4 regions of the Selenomonas sputigena ATCC 35185 genome follow, and region 1 is predicted to be linked to each of the others. Evidence: riboswitches for the same ligand, from Rfam matches in the RefSeq annotation. Region 1 holds a riboswitch; each other region holds the start of a gene.
What was found. A riboswitch is a leader RNA that binds a small molecule or an ion and turns the genes downstream of it on or off. The one in region 1 is predicted to bind cobalamin.
Positions count from the first base shown of each region.

Region 1 (4,453 bases):
GATTGAAGCGCCTGGAACAAGAACATCATGCCAATACCGGCAAGGATCATTGTCTCAGAGGAAAAGCTCTTAATCTTATTGATGGAGTATATGAAGAAACTCGTCAGTCCTGCGAATATAAACGCACCGAACGGCACCATGAATTCCCCTAGAAACTCCAGTGAGCTCAGCCCGACCACAATCACGAGAGAGGCGCCGAATCCCGCGCCTGCCGATATGCCGAGGGTATAGGGGCTGGAGAGAGGATTATCGAGAATCGTCTGCATTCCCGCCCCGGCAATCCCCAGAGAAGCCCCGACGAGCAAAGCCATGACGGCCGTCGGAAGCCGAATCGACCAAACGATGACATCGGCGTTTTTGGAAACCTCCGGAGCCTGTATCACCGCCATCCAAACATCCTGTGGCGTGAGCGAGGCCGGGCCTACAATCACGTCGGTCATAAAACTTATCGCGCAAATCAGCAGCCCGAGCAAAATAAAGATGATTCTGCGGTAACTCTGCTTTTTGTAGTCAAAATGGTCCTTCATCTCTTCCACTATGCTAAGCCCTTTCCTAATTCAAATGCATGAACCAAATTCCCCCATAGGAGAACGGAAGGAATTTTTCGTAGAATTCCTTGAGCGTGCCTTCCGGATCAACATCTGCGAACTCTTCGGGATAGTACGTCTTTGCCAGATACTCGAAGACAGCGCAGTCGTAGACCTCACGCGGCAGTCCATGATGAGCCGAATAAATCTGCTTGTTCTTGACCGCTTTCAACTTGTCCCAGCCATCGCGCTGTGTAAACGCCTTCAAGAGCTCCTGAGAATGCTCTTCGTTCGTATCAAATCCGAGACGCATGGCGGTAGCCTTTTTCGGCCAATAGGAACCCATGATCATGATGATGTCGGGATCCTTTTCCAGAATAAATTCGGGATTGACAGGCCCCGCCGACGCGACTACATCTTTTGTAATGAGATCGGCGCCGCACACTGTTGCCAATGCGCCCCATGCAACCTTGTTGCTGTATGCAGTGCCAAATCCTTCTGGCCCTTCATTGCCCGTCTCGATATAAACCGTCGGTTTCGGCTTGTTGATCTTATTGATGCGATCGGTAACCTTTGTCACGTGTTCCGTATAAAACTTTTTGAGCTCTTCCGCGCGCTCCTCTTTGCCCAACGCCTTGCCGATGGCTTCAATCGAACGCTGATGATTTTCAAGCTTCTCCGCATGATAGTCGATATAAATGGTCGGTATTCCGGCTGCATCGATCTTCGGCTTCACATCGGATTCGTACTGATCTTTCATATTCAACGGGATAAAGATGACATCCGGATTCAGGGAAATCACCTTTTCCGTATCGAAGGTCTTTTCATTCACGGCGCCGATGAGAGGAATCTTTTCCAGTTCCGGAAGATCTGCTTTGAAATGATTCCACATATCGGTACGATATTTGCTCAAATATGGATCGATTCCAACGATGATATTGGCAACATCCTTGCCTGTCAGTGCCGCCATCGTCATAAACGCACCGCCCGAAGCACTCCACTGCACAACGACGCGTTCTGCCGGCTTTTTCAACGTGACCGTCTGTCCTGTCACATCCGTAATCTCAATGGGTTTTTCATTCTGCGCCGCATCCTTCTTCACATCTCTGGAACCTCCGCAGGCCGTGAAGATCATGCTGACCAGCAGAAGAAGAACCACGGCAACGGAAACAATATACTTCTTTGTATGAAACATGAAAACACCTCGTTTCTTAAACTTTCGAAACAACTTCTCACAGATTCCGCCGGATCGCCGTCGATCCGGATCCAAGCGAACGCATATCGTCTTTCGCTCCTGCAATCACCCCCCCACAAAAGTCTCTCTTCCAACTTCGGATTTCGATTCTGCTCGTATTTCTCATACTCGTTATACACGGTTCGATGCACTCTATGCACGGGCAGCGGTGCATTCGCAATGAGCCAGCCTCCCGCTTTTCTCCACACAAAAAGTCCGTTTCCACCAAGGAACCGGACTTTAATCTAGTCTGCACAAAGACACCATGCCTGATAAGCTCAGGTACAGTATGAGCATCCATGTACACAAAATCTCCATCCCCGTCACTCGCAGGTCTATCGGCGATTGTCAATCAGGCAGTTCTCCTGGCTTCAGTTCATCGTTTCTTTGCGCCTTCCCAAGAAAGATCTCAGTGACTAAAAACGCTATGCGTTCTTCTGCAAAGTCGCTCGCTGTTACAGTGGCGTGACCGCTTTGGCTTATACCAAATTCCCTATTAAGTCCAAAGACACCTAATTCAATCATATGAAATTTTTATTATATGATAACATGAGGCCTTTAACGTGTCAATCAAAAAGCATAATATTGTTGGCAGTGTAAACTACACGCACAAACGTCCACTTCGTGGACATTGTGCGCCGCCCTTACATGAAAGAGCCAATCAGTCTGCGCCTACGGCTTGACTTCTTGGACTTTCATGGTAAATTTCTCTGAAAAATAAAGAAGCAGCCCTTGCAGGCTGCCCCTTTACTGCACACATTCCTTGAGCTTTTCCGGCGGCAGAAGACGCATCAATCCCATGATTGCCAAGATCTGATCGAACGCCGTCCCCGGATTCGCCACATTTCGGATCTTCACGACATGCGTGGCGTCCTTCCAGTTGTCAAACTCACTGTTGTTTTCCGCATATTCCAAATGATACTTTATCTCACTATTCTTATGTCCGAGACGAATCATGCGCTCGACGAGCGTCACATAGTCGACCATGAGGAAGATCGTTTCGAAATTCTCTTTCAAAAGGCGCGAGAGCTGCTTGACGCCATTCGCCTCCAACATCACAAGGCTGATCTTATGCTCCTGCAGCGCCGAAAGAACGTCTTTTTTCAAGACGCCATAATAGTCGCCCTTATATGTGACGTGCACAATGAATTCCTGCTTGAAGAATTCCGCCTTGCCGACAAAGCGGTAAAATCTCGTATCGGAATCAATCTTTCCGGGCTTCCGCGTCGTATATAAAGGAATGTAATGTATCCCCATCTGCATGAGCTTGCCGATCAGCACCGTCTTGCCCGAAGCGTGCGGCCCGACCAGCGCATAAATCTTATTTGTCATAATCCTCTCCTAAGAAAGCCGTTTGCACGGCCGGCGAAAAAGAAAAAGAGGGCCGCCCCTCCTCGTTCTCCTTATATCAAAAAAGCTGTCCCTACAGCAAAAAGATAAAAATCATAAAAACCTCTCATATGCTATCATACATCATTTCTTCTCCTTTGCCAACCATATTTTCTCTGGAGAAACAAAAAGCCGTCCTTATTTTTCGCTTAAAATTTCTGATTGAAATACAGGAAAATTTACAAAGGAAAAGGAAATGCGCGGGAAAAAGCGAATATATCCATGACGACAAGATACTGAGCAGAAAAATCGGATGTTATGACGAAAGGCGGGATGCTCCGTGTATTTTTACTGCGAAAAGTGCAAAAAAAAATATCCCATCAGCTCGATGAACTATCGCTGCGAATGCGGCGGCATGTTCCATCTGAACAAGGCGGCCAACGAAGAGACTGTGCATGAAGTCACGATCGGACACATGCACACCGAACTTTTGAGCATCAAGATTGACGGCATCGAGTATCTGCTGAAGACGGAGAACCTTCTGCCGACCGGATCCTTCAAGGATCGCGGCGCTTACACGCTGATCAATGAGATCCACCACGTCGGCATCGAGAAGATCGCGCTCGATTCGGCAGGCAACGCCGGCGCCTCCATTGCCGCGCACGCAGCGGCGGCGGGCATCGACTGCACAGTCTACGTGCCGAAGGAGACGTCGCCTGACAAACTGCGTCAGATTGCCGCCTACGGCGCGAAGATCGTCAAAGCTGAAGGCGGGCGCATGGGCGCGTGCCAAGCGGTCAAGGAAAACCTCGGCGACGCCTACTATGCTTCGCATGTCTACAATCCGCTCTTCTTCGAGGGCATGAAGGCGATGGCATACGAGATTTACGAGCAGCTCGGCGAGAGTGTGCCCGAGTACATCTTCCTGCCTGTCGGTAACGGCACGATGCTCTTAGGGCTTTACTACGGCTTCATCGAGATCGGCCGCCTGCCGCGCCTCGTGCCCGTGCAGAGCAAGAACTGCGCGCCGCTCTACGAGGCGTTCAACAAGATACCGGCAAGTCCGAAGACGGAGACGATCGCCGATTCGATCCGCATCGAAACGCCCAAGCGTCTGAACGACATGCTTGCCGCCGTCACGAACAGCGGCGGCGACGTCCTCATCGTCGAGGACGAGGACATCGTACGGTGCAAGGAGATGCTCGGACGCCGCGGCATCTACGTGGAAACGACAAGCGCCGCAGCTCTCGCCGGAGCCATGCAGATCTTCGGCAAGGCAAAGCCCGACAACTATCGTGTCGTCGTGCCGCTGACAGGCTCGGGACTCAAAGGATAATACGAATCAGGAGGCTGTATCATGTTC
Region 1 covers NC_015437.1:1,943,060-1,947,512, forward strand. Annotated here, with positions in the region: gene SELSP_RS08970 (FecCD family ABC transporter permease) at 1-527, opposite strand, end outside; gene SELSP_RS08975 (ABC transporter substrate-binding protein) at 553-1,797, opposite strand; cobalamin riboswitch at 2,100-2,292, opposite strand; gene SELSP_RS08980 (nucleoside/nucleotide kinase family protein) at 2,509-3,093, opposite strand; gene SELSP_RS08985 (pyridoxal-phosphate dependent enzyme) at 3,431-4,426, shown strand; gene SELSP_RS08990 (acetyl-CoA carboxylase biotin carboxylase subunit) at 4,448-4,453, shown strand, end outside.

Region 2 (4,453 bases), 920 kb from region 1:
AGGAACTTTCGGCTTCTCAGGTCATGCAGGAGCAGTATTGGCAGCGTACGCACGGCGCTGTACGCACGGCGTTGGAGCAGGCGGTCATGCTGCTCGATCGCTACGGACTGCAGGTTGAGATGGGGCACAAGGAGGTCGGCGGTCTCAAGGCGCAGATTGACGAGTCGGGCAAGATGACGCATGTGTGCGAGCAGATCGAGATCGACTGGCGCTTTTCTGACGCCCTGCAGGCGGCGGACAATGAACTGATCGTGCGCACGATGGTGCGCGAGGTCTTCCGTGAGAACGGCCTTGAGGTGAACTTCAAGGCGAAGCCGATGATCGGCCTTGCGGGCAACGGCGAGCATACGCATTTCTGCATCGCCGCCGTCATGGAAGACGGCAAGGTGCACAATCTCTTCACGCCACAGGATATGACGAAGGACTACCTGAGTGCCGTCGGTTATGGCGCGATCATGGGGCTCTTGAAGAATTATGAGGTCATCAATCCCTTCGTGTCGGCGACGAACGATTCGCTCAACCGCTTGAAGCCCGGCTTTGAAGCGCCCGTCTGCATCGTCACGTCGCTCGGCTATACGCCGGAAATTCCGTCGCGCAACCGCACCATACTTGCAGGATTGATCCGCGATTTGGCGAATCCCTATGCGACGCGCTTCGAACTGCGCGCCTGCAATCCGTATTCCAATATATACCTTGTTTTGGCTGCGGTCTATTCTGCAGTGCTTGACGGTGTGAAGACCTCGATTCACCATACGACGGAGGAACTTCTGGCAGAACTTTCCAAGGAAGCGGGGCAGGAAGGCTTCTATCTTGAAAAGGATCGCGCTTATCGCAGCGAGGTCGATGTCTTCGAGGATTACACCGAAAAGGAAAGAAACCGCCTCTTCGGCGCGCCGCCGGCGACGGTTTGGGAAAATATGCAGGGGTTTGAGAATCATCCCGAGAAGGTTGCCGCCATCACGGTGGGCGGCGCTCTGCGTCCGCAGATCATCGAGGCATTCAAGGCGGGCGCTCTCCTGCGCTGGAAGACGGAACTCATCAGCCGCATCATTCCTGAGAATCGCGACATCGTGCGCAAGGCAAAGGAAGTGCAGGCGACCTTCGTGACGGATCAGGACTCCTACAACTGGAACAAGATCAACGGCATTCGCTCGTATCTCGCGAAGGACAGCATCGACGAAAAATCTCTGTTCACGCTTCTCATCAAGGCTTTGAACGAAGGCGATTACGCCGTGGCATCGGGTCTGCAGGTGGAGATGTATGACAAGATCGAGGAACTCAAGGCGCTTTATGATGCCTATATCAAGAATATGATCTGATGGCTTGCCGCCAAAAAGCGCTTTCGCGGGCGCTTTTTGGCGGCAATTACGTTTCTCAATAAATATGGTACGTCTTCCAGGGAATCTGCTCGACCTTGACCGTCTTTAGAAAATCGACGATGTCCTTTCTGCCATAGTAGCGCGGATTGCCGTCCTTGTCCTGCGACATCAGGATGATGGGCATGTTGCGGAAGAAGGGGGCGATCTCATTGCGGAACGATACGGCGCGAGCCGTGTACTGCGTGACGTGGGGTTTGACGACGACGATGGCGAAGGTCACGCCCTGCTCGATGATGACGGATCCATGAACTTTGATCATGCGGTGTCTCCTTGTGCAATTTTGAAGAATCGTAGAAAATCTATGCAGAATCAAACCATATTTTTATTGTAAAAGACTTCGGGAGTATTGACAATCCCCAATAAACAGAGTTAATATAAAGATGAAAACAACATATTGTTGGAGACAGGTGTCGCAAGACTTAATAGGGAATTCGGTAGAAGCCGGAGCGGTCCCGCCACTGTAAGAGGAGTCCTTCATAAAAGGCCACTGGAGAAATCTCTGGGAAGGCATGATTGGACGATGAATCTGAGCCAGGAGAACTGCCTGTTTTGACATCACCGTCAGCGCGATTTGCGCTGGTACCTGCGAGCGATGGGTAGGGGATTTTGTCATTTCACGGCAGGCTCTCCGGCGCAGATTTGCACCGGATTTTTTATTGGAAAATGCACTTTGCACGGACATGATGTGCAGAAGAGATTTCCTGCAAGCCTGTTCACGAAAATGACGAAGCCGCCCTCGACTGCAGGGCGGCTTTTTGTTGTATTCCGTATTATTTCAAGGGAGGCTGTGGAAATATGAGCAATGAGACAAAGGGTCAGGACGAGAATCTTGACCTGCAGGCCATCTTGAAGAAGGCCGAACAGCAAACGAGTTTCCCCGATGTGCCGCTCGACGAATTTGAACCGCCGACGTATGACGAGTGGAAAGAGGCATGCGTCGAACTCTTGAAGGGGGCGCCCTTCGAGAAAAAGATGTTCACGAAAACGTACGAGGGCATCACCTTCGAGCCGATGTATACGCACAAGATGACGGACGAGATCCTGCCGAGGACGGACTTCCCTGGCATGGACAACTTCCTGCGCGGTGTGCGTCCGAACGGCTATATCGAACAGCCCTGGGGCATCGCGCAGTCGTGCGATGAGACGCTGCCCGAGGAAAACAACGAACTCTTGCACCGTGAAGTGGAGAAGGGATCGACGATCTACAACATCCGCCTCGATTCGGCGACGCTCCTCAACAAGGATGCCAAGGACGCTGAAAAAATCGGTGATGAAGGCTGCAATATTACGACGGTCGAGGATATGCACACGACGCTCAACGGTTTGAAGCTCGACCAGCATCCGCTCTATATCTATGCGGGCGCGTCGTCCCTGCCGATGCTGTCTCTCGTCGCTGCGTCCGTCAAGTCTGACGGCGGTGATCTCGCGAAGCTCGGCGGCTTCGTGGGAGCAGATCCCTTGGGCGAGTTGATTCAGCGCGGCGAGAACTACGCTTCGCTGCCCCAGCTCTACGATGAAATGGCGGAGGCTGCTCTCTGGGCGAAGCAGTATGCGCCGAATCTCAAGACGATCATGGTGCGCAGCGATGCCGTTTCGCGCGGCGGCGCCAACGACGTGCAGGAAGTTGCCTCGACGCTCGCCGTCGGTGTCGCTTACCTGCGTGCCCTCATGGAACGCGGGCTTACGGTCGACGAGGCGGCAGGGCAGATGATGTTCGGCTTCTCGATGGGCGCGAACTTCTTCCTGCAGATTGCGAAGCTTCGTGCGGTTCGCCCGATTTGGGCGCAGATCGTCAAGGCGTTCGGCGGCGGAGAAGAGGCGCAGCGCATCCACGTACATGCACGTCCCGCATTGTTTTTCAAGACGGTTTACGATCCTTACGTCAACATGTTGCGCAACACGACGGAGATCTTCTCAGGTGTCGTCGGCGGACTTGACTCCTTTGAGAACGCTCCGTTCGATGAGCCGATTCGCAAAGGTGATGAGTTCTCGCGCCGCATCGCGCGCAATGTGCAGATCATGCTGCAGGAAGAATTCGGCCTCATGCAGCCGATCGATCCGGCGGGCGGCTCTTGGGCAGTCGAGACGCTGACGAAAGAAATTCAGGAAAAGATTTGGGCAGAATTCCAGACGATCGAGGGCAAGGGCGGTATCGTCAAGGCTCTCGAAGCGGGCTACGTGCAGGAGGAAGTCGGTAAGACGCTCGAAGCGCGGTTCAAGAGTCTCGAACTGCGCAAGGATCGCATCGTCGGAAATAACATGTATCCGAATATGACAGAGCAGCTTCTTGATCCGCGCACAGAGGATGTGGCGGAACTTCTGGAAAAGCGCAAGAAGGATGTCGAAGCCTATCTCGCTGATGTGGACGAAGCGTTCAAGAAGGAATGCCTTGCAGCATTGAAGAATGCGGGCAAGGGTGAGAAAGCGGAAGCGGCTGTCAAGGCAGCGAAGGCCGGTGCGACGATTGCGGAGCTTCGCGAGGCCTTGCAGACGGGCGAGGCAGCCGAGAAGATCACGGCAATTGAAGCGCACCGCTGGAGTGAGCGCTACGAAGCGCTGCGCCGCATCACGGAGGAGTACCGCGCAAGCCACAACGGTGATAATGTCAAAGTGTTCCTTGCGAACATGGGACCCATTCCTCAGCACAAGGCGCGCGCGGATTTCTCGACGAGCTTCCTGCAGGTCGGTGCCTTTGAAGTGCTGTTGAACGACGGCTTCAAGACGACGGATGAGGCGGCTGCCGCTGCGAAGGAATCGGGTGCTGACGCTGTCGTCATCTGCTCGACCGATCCGACGTATCCGGAAATTGTGCCCGAGCTCGCGCCGAAACTGCGCGCGGCATTGCCTGCGGCTACGATCTTCCTCGCGGGCGCTGCGCCGAAGGATTTGGAGCCAATTTATCGCGAAGCGGGCGTGGATGACTTCATTTCCGTGCGTGCCAACTGCTACAAGACACTGCAGATGCTGCAGAAGAAGAAAGGAATGATTCAGTGATGGCACAGAACCCTGATTTCACGAAAATCAACCTTGAGGGTGCGCCTGCTCATAAAGAGGCGGATTGGCGCAAACGCTTG
Region 2 covers NC_015437.1:1,022,319-1,026,771, forward strand. Annotated here, with positions in the region: gene SELSP_RS04595 (type I glutamate--ammonia ligase) at 1-1,319, shown strand, start outside; gene SELSP_RS04600 (hypothetical protein) at 1,375-1,638, opposite strand; cobalamin riboswitch at 1,768-1,941, shown strand; gene SELSP_RS04605 (methylmalonyl-CoA mutase family protein) at 2,175-4,373, shown strand; gene scpA (methylmalonyl-CoA mutase) at 4,373-4,453, shown strand, end outside.
Region 2: another riboswitch for cobalamin. It lies ahead of SELSP_RS04605 (methylmalonyl-CoA mutase family protein); the one in region 1 lies ahead of SELSP_RS08975 (ABC transporter substrate-binding protein).

Region 3 (4,453 bases), 570 kb from region 1:
GTGCTGCTCGTCAAGCCTTTGACCTATATGAATGAGAGCGGACGCGCGGTAGGCCCTCTGCTCGATTGGTACAAGCTCGCTCCTGAGGATTTGATCGTCGCGCACGACGACATGGACATCGCAGCGGGCACGATTCGTCTGCGGCGCAAGGGAAGCGCGGGCGGTCATAACGGCATCAAGTCGCTTCTCGCGCACATCGGTTCGGAGGACTTCTCGCGCGTGCGCATTGGCATCGGGCGACCCTTGCCCGGTTGGACGGTCGTCAAGCATGTGCTTGCGCCGTTTCCCGCAGACGACGCGCCGAAGATTCAAGAGGCGATTTCTTATTTATTGCCCGCCGTCGAGTGCATCGTGACGGATGGCATCGACATGGCGATGAACCGCTACAACCCGCGCAGGAAGAAGGCGGCAAAGCAGGAAGCGCAGGAGAGGGAAAGCGCGGAGAAAAGCAGCGCTGTACCGCAGGCCGAGAGGCAGGAGGGCGAAGCATGAAGGCGGAAATACGTGCGCTTTACGCCGATGAGGATGGGGCGATCTTCGATGCGCCGGGCATCGCGGGACTGGGGCGCTCGGGCAATACGCTCTTGCCGCTTACTCCTGCCGATCTCATTCCGCTGCCCGAGTCGGCGGACTTGATGTTCCTGCCCGATCGCGCGGCGATGGGAATGACGGCGACTGGCGAAATGCTGCCTCTGGCGGGACGCGCCGTCGCCGCCATCCTGCCTGCAGGCTACACGAGACTCTTTCTTCCTGCCTTTCAGCGAGAGGAAGGGGCTGAAAGGCTCGCTCTCTACGGTTATACGGCTGTCGTGCTCTATAAGGATGATCTCTATGCGGCGGCTCTCTATACGGATGAGAATACGAAGTGGGATCCCGTATACTACAACACGCGAGAGCTCAAGAAACTCGTGCGCCGCGTCGAGAAGGATCTGCCGGGCAACCGCATCGTCGAGCAGGTGGCGGGCTGCTCCTTGAAGTGGCACTGCTGCACGGCGCAGAATCTCTTTTACCGTCGCTGGGAAGCGGGCATACCGACGTCGCCTGTCTGCAACGCGAACTGCTTCGGCTGCATCTCCCTGCAGCCCGCCGAGTGCTGTCCTTCGCCGCAGAGCCGCATCGCGTTCCGCCCGACGCCCGAGGAGATCGCGCAGGTCGGCATCTACCACCTTTCGACTGCGCCCGACGCCATCGTGAGCTTCGGACAGGGCTGCGAGGGCGAGCCATCGCTTGCGGCGGATGCGATTGCGGCAGCCGAGCGCCTGATTCGCGCTGAGACGAAGCGCGGGCAGATCAACATCAACACGAATGCCGGCTATACTGAGGGCATCCGAAAGATCGTCGATGCCGGTCTTGACTCCATGCGTGTGAGCATCATCAGCGCCATCGAGGAGAGCTATGCGGCGTACTACCGCAGCAATTACACGCTCGCCGACGTCAAGGAGTCGATCCGCTACGCGCTTTCGCACGGCGTATATGTGTCGCTCAATATGCTCTTCTTCCCGGGCTTTAATGACCGCGCCGAAGAACTCGAAGCGTGGCGCGGCTTCTTTTGCGAATTGCCCGTCAACATGGTGCAGGTGCGCAACCTCAATGTCGATCCCGACGCCTTCCTTGAAATTATGCCCGAAGCGCAGGGCGAGGCGGTCGGCGCTAGAGAGTTTTTGGAACGGCTCAAGAGGGAGTTTCCGCAACTCGTCATCGGCAGTTTCAGCCACTATGTTGAATAGAGAAATTTCCATAATAAGAATGATTCCTATAGAATTTATTTTCTTGACATAGGGATAAATCAGTGTTATCCTGTTATAGAAATTTTATATCGTTGGATCAGGTGTCGTAAGACTTAATAGGGAATCCGGTAGAAGCCGGAGCGGTCCCGCCACTGTAACAGCGAGCCAGCCTGCAAGGAATGTCACTGGGGCAATGCCCTGGGAAGGCGCAGGTGCGCGATGAGCTGGAGCCAGGAGAACTGCCTGATGGACAATCGCCATTTGACCTGCGAGTGATGGGAAGGGGATTAAGGAAGCGCCGTTTGGCGTTTCTTCGGTTGCACGAACGCAATCCTCCCGGCGAAACTGCCGGGAATTTTTTGCACCGCCCTTATGCGCCTTTTCTGCTTTGCAGGAGGGGCGCTTTATTTTGGGAAAGGGTGATGTAGATGAAAGGCAAGAAACATCTGACATGGGCGGTGCTTGCGGCAATCGCGGGCGTGAGCTTTGCAGGCGAGGCGTATGCGGCGGAAAATGCGGCGGCAGGAAAGGCGGCAGCGAAAACGACGCAGGTGCAGGAACAAAGTGCGGAAACTGCAGAAAGCGGCGGTCATGATCTGCCCGATACGCTCGTGACGGCGCAGCGCAGGCGAAAGAGTGATCTCGATACGCCCGCGACGACGACAATCATCACAGCGAAGGATATTGAAAAAGCGGGCTATCGCAACGTATTCGAGGCGATCGACCAGCAGATCGGCTCAACGAGTACATCCTATGGCGAGGCAGGGCAGGATTTCGGCTTTGCTGCCGGCCGCATCACGCTGCGCGGCTATGACAGGGGTACGCTCGTCATGGTCAACGGCGTGCCGATGAATCTCAAGAATTACCCGAGTACTGAAAATATACCCGCCGCGATGGTCGAGCGCATCGAGATCGTCAAGGGAGCTGCATCTACACTCTACGGCGGCGAGGCTATGGGCGGTGTTATCAATATCATTTTGAAGAAGCCGAAGGAGGGAGAACCAGAATTTCAAATAAATCAAACGGTTGGAAATTATTTCAAGAAAAGTGAAGCAACCTATATGGGAGATCGTATCATCGTCGATGTGAGTCGTGAGTGGTCAAAGGATCTATCGCATTCCAACGGCTTTGGCATTGATAAGATCTCATGGGTTGATTGGTGGGTCGGCAAGGGAAAGAAAAGCCGTGTGGGACTCATCGCACAACTGACCGAAGAAATATCTCTGAACTACAACTATATGGAAGGTGATATTACCCGCGGGGGAATCCAGTACAGGAAGTCAGGAAATACTCTTGTTCCTACGGGGGTGAAATATAATTATCGCTATAATGATCGCCGCCATACAGCTAGTCTGGTTTACCAAGGGAAAGAAAATGGCATCCACGCTGTTCTTGGTTATAACTATCGTCAGGTAGATGGGTATGACTATATCAAAAATCAAAAAAATGACAGCAACGCAACGATGGATGGTCAGATTTTCGACTTGCAAAAGAACTGGAAGATTGGAAAAGATTCGCTGGTTTTGGGCTATTCTTATAAGCGTGAGGGCATCGATACGCCGGCGAAAGAGCGTACGGCTGTGCGCACGGGAAATGCGCTTTATGCTTCATACAGCAAGCAATTCACGCCACGTTTCAATTTCACACTCGGACTGCGTGGTGAATGGATCAATGATCCCGAGGAGGATCAAAGCGTCTTTATGCCGCAATTCCAGACGAATTATCAATTCGATCGCAATACAGCATGGTACATCAATGTTGGCAAAGCATTTCAGATGCCGACGGTAGATGATAGCTTCCGGTATAAGAATTTCAATCCGACAGGTCTTAAGCCTGAGAGCGGCTGGACGTATGAAACCGGCATTAAGATTAGGCGTGGCAATGATCTGTGGAAAGCTGCTGTCTATCATATGGATATGAAGAATAAGATTGGCTGGGCTCTGAATCCGGCTACGCAGCAAAATTACGCAGTGAACAAGGGCGATTTTCGCAATACGGGATTTGAAATCGAATATACGAAACGCTTCAATGATACATGGAGCTTTAGCCTTGGTGCAGGATTCTCCAATCCTGAAATCAAGGATCCTTCGGGAAGTAAAGGCTGGGTACAGGATGCAGGACGCATCGAAGGACTCGTACGTGTTGATTATAAGATGAAAAAATGGCAGGGAAATTTGAACCTCAAATATCTTGGAGATCGTGAATATACGGCTCAAAGATATGGGGCAGCACAAGATGTGCCGGATAAGCTGCAGCTTAATATGAATGTTATCTATACAGCCGGCAAGAATGATACGGTGACGCTTGGTATCTACAATCTCCTCGATCGCGAGAACTATTCGAACCGCTACGGCAACCTCGATTTGCCGCTGAACTTCCGCCTGACCTATGCGCATACGTTCTGACGCATGGCGGCGCGGCGTGGTGCCGGCGCTCCTTCTCGCTGTCACCGTCCTCCTCTGCGCATGTGCGCGCGGGGGAACGGCGGTGGAGGAAGAAGCGGGCGATTTCTTTTGCGGCACAGACGATATGGGCACGGAGATCGTGCTGCATGAGAAGCCGCAGCGCATCGTCTCGCTCAATCTCGGTACGGATGAAATTTTGCTCGCGCTCGCGCCGCCTGAACAGATTGCGGCGCTTTCCTCTTATGTGGATGATGCGGGGCTTTCGTGCATGGCAGAGGCGGCGAAAGCTGTACCCGTCAAGCTACACGACAAGAGTCCTGA
Region 3 covers NC_015437.1:1,371,933-1,376,385, reverse strand. Annotated here, with positions in the region: gene pth (aminoacyl-tRNA hydrolase) at 1-492, shown strand, start outside; gene SELSP_RS06140 (radical SAM protein) at 489-1,727, shown strand; cobalamin riboswitch at 1,810-1,988, shown strand; gene SELSP_RS06135 (TonB-dependent receptor plug domain-containing protein) at 2,156-4,132, shown strand; gene SELSP_RS06130 (ABC transporter substrate-binding protein) at 4,116-4,453, shown strand, end outside.
Region 3: another riboswitch for cobalamin. It lies ahead of SELSP_RS06135 (TonB-dependent receptor plug domain-containing protein); the one in region 1 lies ahead of SELSP_RS08975 (ABC transporter substrate-binding protein).

Region 4 (4,453 bases), 410 kb from region 1:
CGGAAGAAATCGTCGCGCTGATCAAGAATGCGGGCGGTACGCCCGTCCTCGCTCATCCGAAACTTGTCGGCGACGACGCGCTCGTAGAGCATGTGCTCGACCTCGGCATCGAGGGCATCGAGGCGTTTTATCCGCAGCACGATACGGTCGATACGCAGCGCTATCTCGGTATGGCAGAGCGCCGTCATCTGCTCGTGACGGGCGGCTCGGACTTCCACGGCTTTGCTTCGCGCTATCCGCAGGAACTCGGCATCTTCACGGTGGAGGATTCGTTCGCGGAGAAGCTGTATAAGCCGAGAATGAACCTTTAGAGAGGTCGAGTTTCCTTTTTGTAAGGATTTCGCAGGAAATTCCCTCGCTTTAGTTTCTTAAAGAAGCAGGAGAGAAAGATATGGACGTCATAGCATTCGTAGGCCCGAGCGGCACAGGCAAGAGCCACCGCGCCTTGCTCGTGGCGCATCAGCATCAGGCGGACGCTATCATTGATGATGGCATCCTGATCAAGGACGGCAAGATTGTCGCCGGCTCTTCCGCCAAGATGGAGAAGAGCAAAATCATGGCGGTGCGCCGTGCCATCTTCACGCTTCCCGGACATGCGGAAGAAGTGCGCTCTGCTATCGCCGAGTGCAGGCCGCATCGCATCCTCGTTCTCGGGACTTCCGAGAACATGGTCTACAAGATCGCGCGCATACTGAAGCTGCCGACGATCGAACAGATCATCCACATCGAAGACATCGCGACGCAGCGTGAGATGCAGAAAGCGCGGGACAGCCGACTGAAGCAGGGCAAGCACATCATACCCGTTCCGACGATCGAGCTGAAGCCTCATGCTTCGGGCTTTCTCATCGATCCCATCCAGTCCTTTTTCCGCCGCAACCGCACGCGCCGCCGCAAACTCGGCGAGAAGTCCATCGTGCGCCCGGTATTCAGCTATTATGGCAAGCTCATTATCGACGATCTGGCAATCCGCGAGATGGTCGTGCGCATCGTACGTGAGAAGGAATACATTTCGAAGGTCGGTTCTGTGCGCGTGCGCCACGTCTGGAAGGGCGACGAGGATCGCGGCCTTGAGATTTCCTGTTCTGTCGTGCTGACCTACGGCAGCCATATTCCTACACTCATCAAGGAGACACAGCAGCGTGTGAGAACGAAGGTCGAATACATGACGGGGCTTTTCGTGCGCGAGGTCGACATCATGGTGCAGGCGCTTTATATCGAAGCGTAAGCTGTACGCACAACATTCGTTTTGTGGACGCTGTGCGCCGCCTGCTCATCGAGAAGAAAAGGCGCTCCCCTTACTCTTCGAGGGGGAGCGCCTTTTTCCATACTTTTGCGAGATCGTCGAAGCGCCAGCGCGCGTTGGCGGCGCTCGTCGAGGGCAGTGCATGAAAGGTGAGATCGTCGCGTTTTAGAAGTGGCTTGTTGGCACGGCGAAAAGTATCGGCCGATTTGCCGCCGTTCAGGCAGAAGGTGGAGAGGCGCGGATAATGCGCGAGGAGCGCGGTGAAGTCGTTGGGCTTTGCCGCGCGAATCGCTGAGTCCAAGCTGCCTTCGCGCTCGCACGAGGCGATGGAGTCCCAAAGCGCGATATGGTGGCGGAGCAGCATCTGAAGCCGTGCCGCATAGTCCTGCGGCGGCTCACCGCCCTCCAACAGATACGCCATGAGCCGCCAGAAGCGATTCTGCGGGTAGGCGTAGTATTGCTGCGCCCTGAGCGACGCCGCGCCCGGCATCGAGCCGAGAATGATATGCGTGCAGTTTGCGTCGATGCTCGGAGGAAAGCCGACGCAGGTGAAGGGAGAAGCGGGCATGAGCAGGACTCCTTTGCAGTGGAATTTGACGAATCTGCCTTTACGTCGTATAATAAGCGTAGAAAGGGTGCTACTGGTAACGGTCAGCCCGAGACAGTTTTAAAGGATTGAGAATCCCCGCCTAACTTTTGTCGGAGCAGGCGGGGATTCTTACGCTTTTAACGCTACGATGCAAATCGTAACGAGAAACACCAACGATAAAAAATCGTACAGGGTTATAAGCAGCGCCCTGCTGAGCCGTCCAAGAAGCAAGTCCAAAGGGCGCGGCTGATTGGCAAACGGCTCGTATGCGAAAACGTCCCAAGAATGCAAGCGCAAAGCGCGCCGCATGATTGGCTGACGTTGACCGCCAAGGAGGGCTAAGAATCGACCGCCACCGTTGTAGTAGCACCGTCTATATTATAGCACACATCCAATATTCATGGGAAGATTCCCGAAAAGGAAGCGCCTTAAGGAATTCTCCGATTCTTTCGACATAGAAATTGGAGGTGTTTTCTATGAACATGATCGAGAAACTTGGCGGACATGGCCTCGCATCTGCTGTAGGCGCGGTGCACAAGAAGAAGTCCGAGGCGGCACAGGATGCTTTTTCCGCCATCCTGCGGCAGATGGAAACGGGCGGCGGTGCGCCTCGCGGCGAAAATTCTGGCGATAAGAACGAGGAAGAAACGACGACCGTGACGAAGGTGATGGCAGACGGTTCCGTGCTCGTCACCGTCTATCGTGGGACGGAAATCATTTCGGAGAACAAGACGAAGGCAACGACTGCCGAGAAGGATTCAACGGTCATCAGCACGAGGACAGAGCACATTGGGGGCGTGAAAGAAGCTGAGTTGAACGGTCGAACTGGTGCTGCGAGCGGAGCGAGTGCAGCGATGCTTCTGCAGTCGTTGGGCTGAGGATAGCTTTCATAAGAGACGAAGCGAAGGGGCTGCCAAAAGGCAGCCCCTTGTCGTTCTCGCCGAAGTGCATTGACAAGCCATAAGTTTTGCGGTAGCATAGGCGGTGAATCAGTGTATTCATAATTTCATGAAGGACAGCGGAAAATCTCCGCTGTGGAGCAGGTACCCGCAAGGGTTTAAAAGAAAATCCGGATATGCCGGAGCGGTCCCGCCACTGTGAGGGGAGCGAAGCTGCAAGGATGTCACTGGGGCGTTGTCCTGGGAAGGCGCAGCCGAGCGATGAACCGAGCCAGGAGAACTGCCTGCTTGACAATCACCGTTTGACCTGCGATCGATGGGAAGGGGATTCTTCTGTGCCTGTGTGCGCCTTCGTGCCGCTGCAGGAGGGAGCTTTTCTCTTCGAGGGAGGAAGGCTCTTTTTTATGGATGATTTTCCTCGCAGAAAGTTGGATTTCACCGCTATCGAAGCTCTGTCACAGGCGGTGGGAGGAGGAAAGGGTTTGAAGAAAAGTTTCTTTGTCCTAGTCATAGTCGTCGTTTGCCTGCTGCTGACGGCGTGCCGTACAGCGCCGGAGGCGGCGCAAGGCGGTGCGGGAAGCTATACGGTCACGGACAGCCAAGGGACGGTCGTCACCGTGCCGGCAAAGCCGCATCGCATCGTCACGCTTTCGATGAGCACGGACGAGGTCATGCTCGGTCTCGTGCCGCCCGAGGATATGGCGGCGGTAAACGGCCTCCTCGATGACCCCGTAAGTTCGAATGTTGTGGAGCTTGCGAAGAAGGTGGAAAAGCGCGTCGGCAATCCGACAGTGGAAGAACTCGTCGCACTCTCGCCCGATCTCGTCATCGTGCCTGACTGGGGGGATCTCGCCATCGTGCCGTCGCTTCGTGAAGCGGGGCTTACCGTCGTCGTCTGCAAGGGCGCGAGGAATCTCGCCGAGATCAAGGAGACGATCGTGCTTCTCGCACAGGCGGCAGGCGTGTCCGAGCGCGGGGAGAAGCTCCTTGCGATGATGGACGAGCATCTCAAAGGCATAGAGAAGAAGGTCAGCGCCATCCCCGAGAGCGAGCGCAAGACCGTCGTCTTGATTTCCTTGATGTCGGGTTATGGCGGCATCGGCTCCAGCTTTGACGACGCCTGCCGTTATGCGGGCGTGAAGAACGGCAGGTCGGCGCTCGGCATCCGCGACGGGCAAGTCATGACGAAGGAGCAGCTCGTCGAGATCAATCCAGACATCCTCTTCGTACCGACGTACAATGACCATGGGAAATTCGACGTCGACAAGTTCCGCAAGGAATACTTCGACGACCCATCCCTGCAAACGGTCAAGGCCATCCGCGAGCATCGCCTCGAAGAACCGACGGAAGCCTACATCTACAACTGTTCGCAGGACTTCGTGCTCGGCGTGCAGGAAATCGCCTATTGCGCATACGGAGACGCCTTCGCCCAAGGGCGTGAAGAGCATCTCTCGGCGGTGGAATAGAAGAGTACTTTTATGTAATTTCAGGAGGATTTTTTCATGGACGCAATTATGACAGGCATAGAGTTTTTCCACAAGGGCGGCTCCATCATGTATGTACTGCTCCTTTGCTCGATCTTCGTCGTGACGATCGGCATCGAGCGTGCGATGTACTTTTCGCGCATGGACACAGGACGCGCCTTTACGCGGGAGTTTTATCAGTGCATGGCGAACGATGATTTTGCGGGGGCGAGGAAACTTGCCGAAGATCATCGCGGGG
Region 4 covers NC_015437.1:1,534,472-1,538,924, reverse strand. Annotated here, with positions in the region: gene SELSP_RS07000 (PHP domain-containing protein) at 1-311, shown strand, start outside; gene SELSP_RS06995 (Asp23/Gls24 family envelope stress response protein) at 392-1,225, shown strand; gene SELSP_RS06990 (DNA-deoxyinosine glycosylase) at 1,296-1,811, opposite strand; gene SELSP_RS06985 (hypothetical protein) at 2,309-2,710, shown strand; cobalamin riboswitch at 2,857-3,033, shown strand; gene SELSP_RS06980 (ABC transporter substrate-binding protein) at 3,214-4,197, shown strand; gene SELSP_RS06975 (MotA/TolQ/ExbB proton channel family protein) at 4,234-4,453, shown strand, end outside.
Region 4: another riboswitch for cobalamin. It lies ahead of SELSP_RS06980 (ABC transporter substrate-binding protein); the one in region 1 lies ahead of SELSP_RS08975 (ABC transporter substrate-binding protein).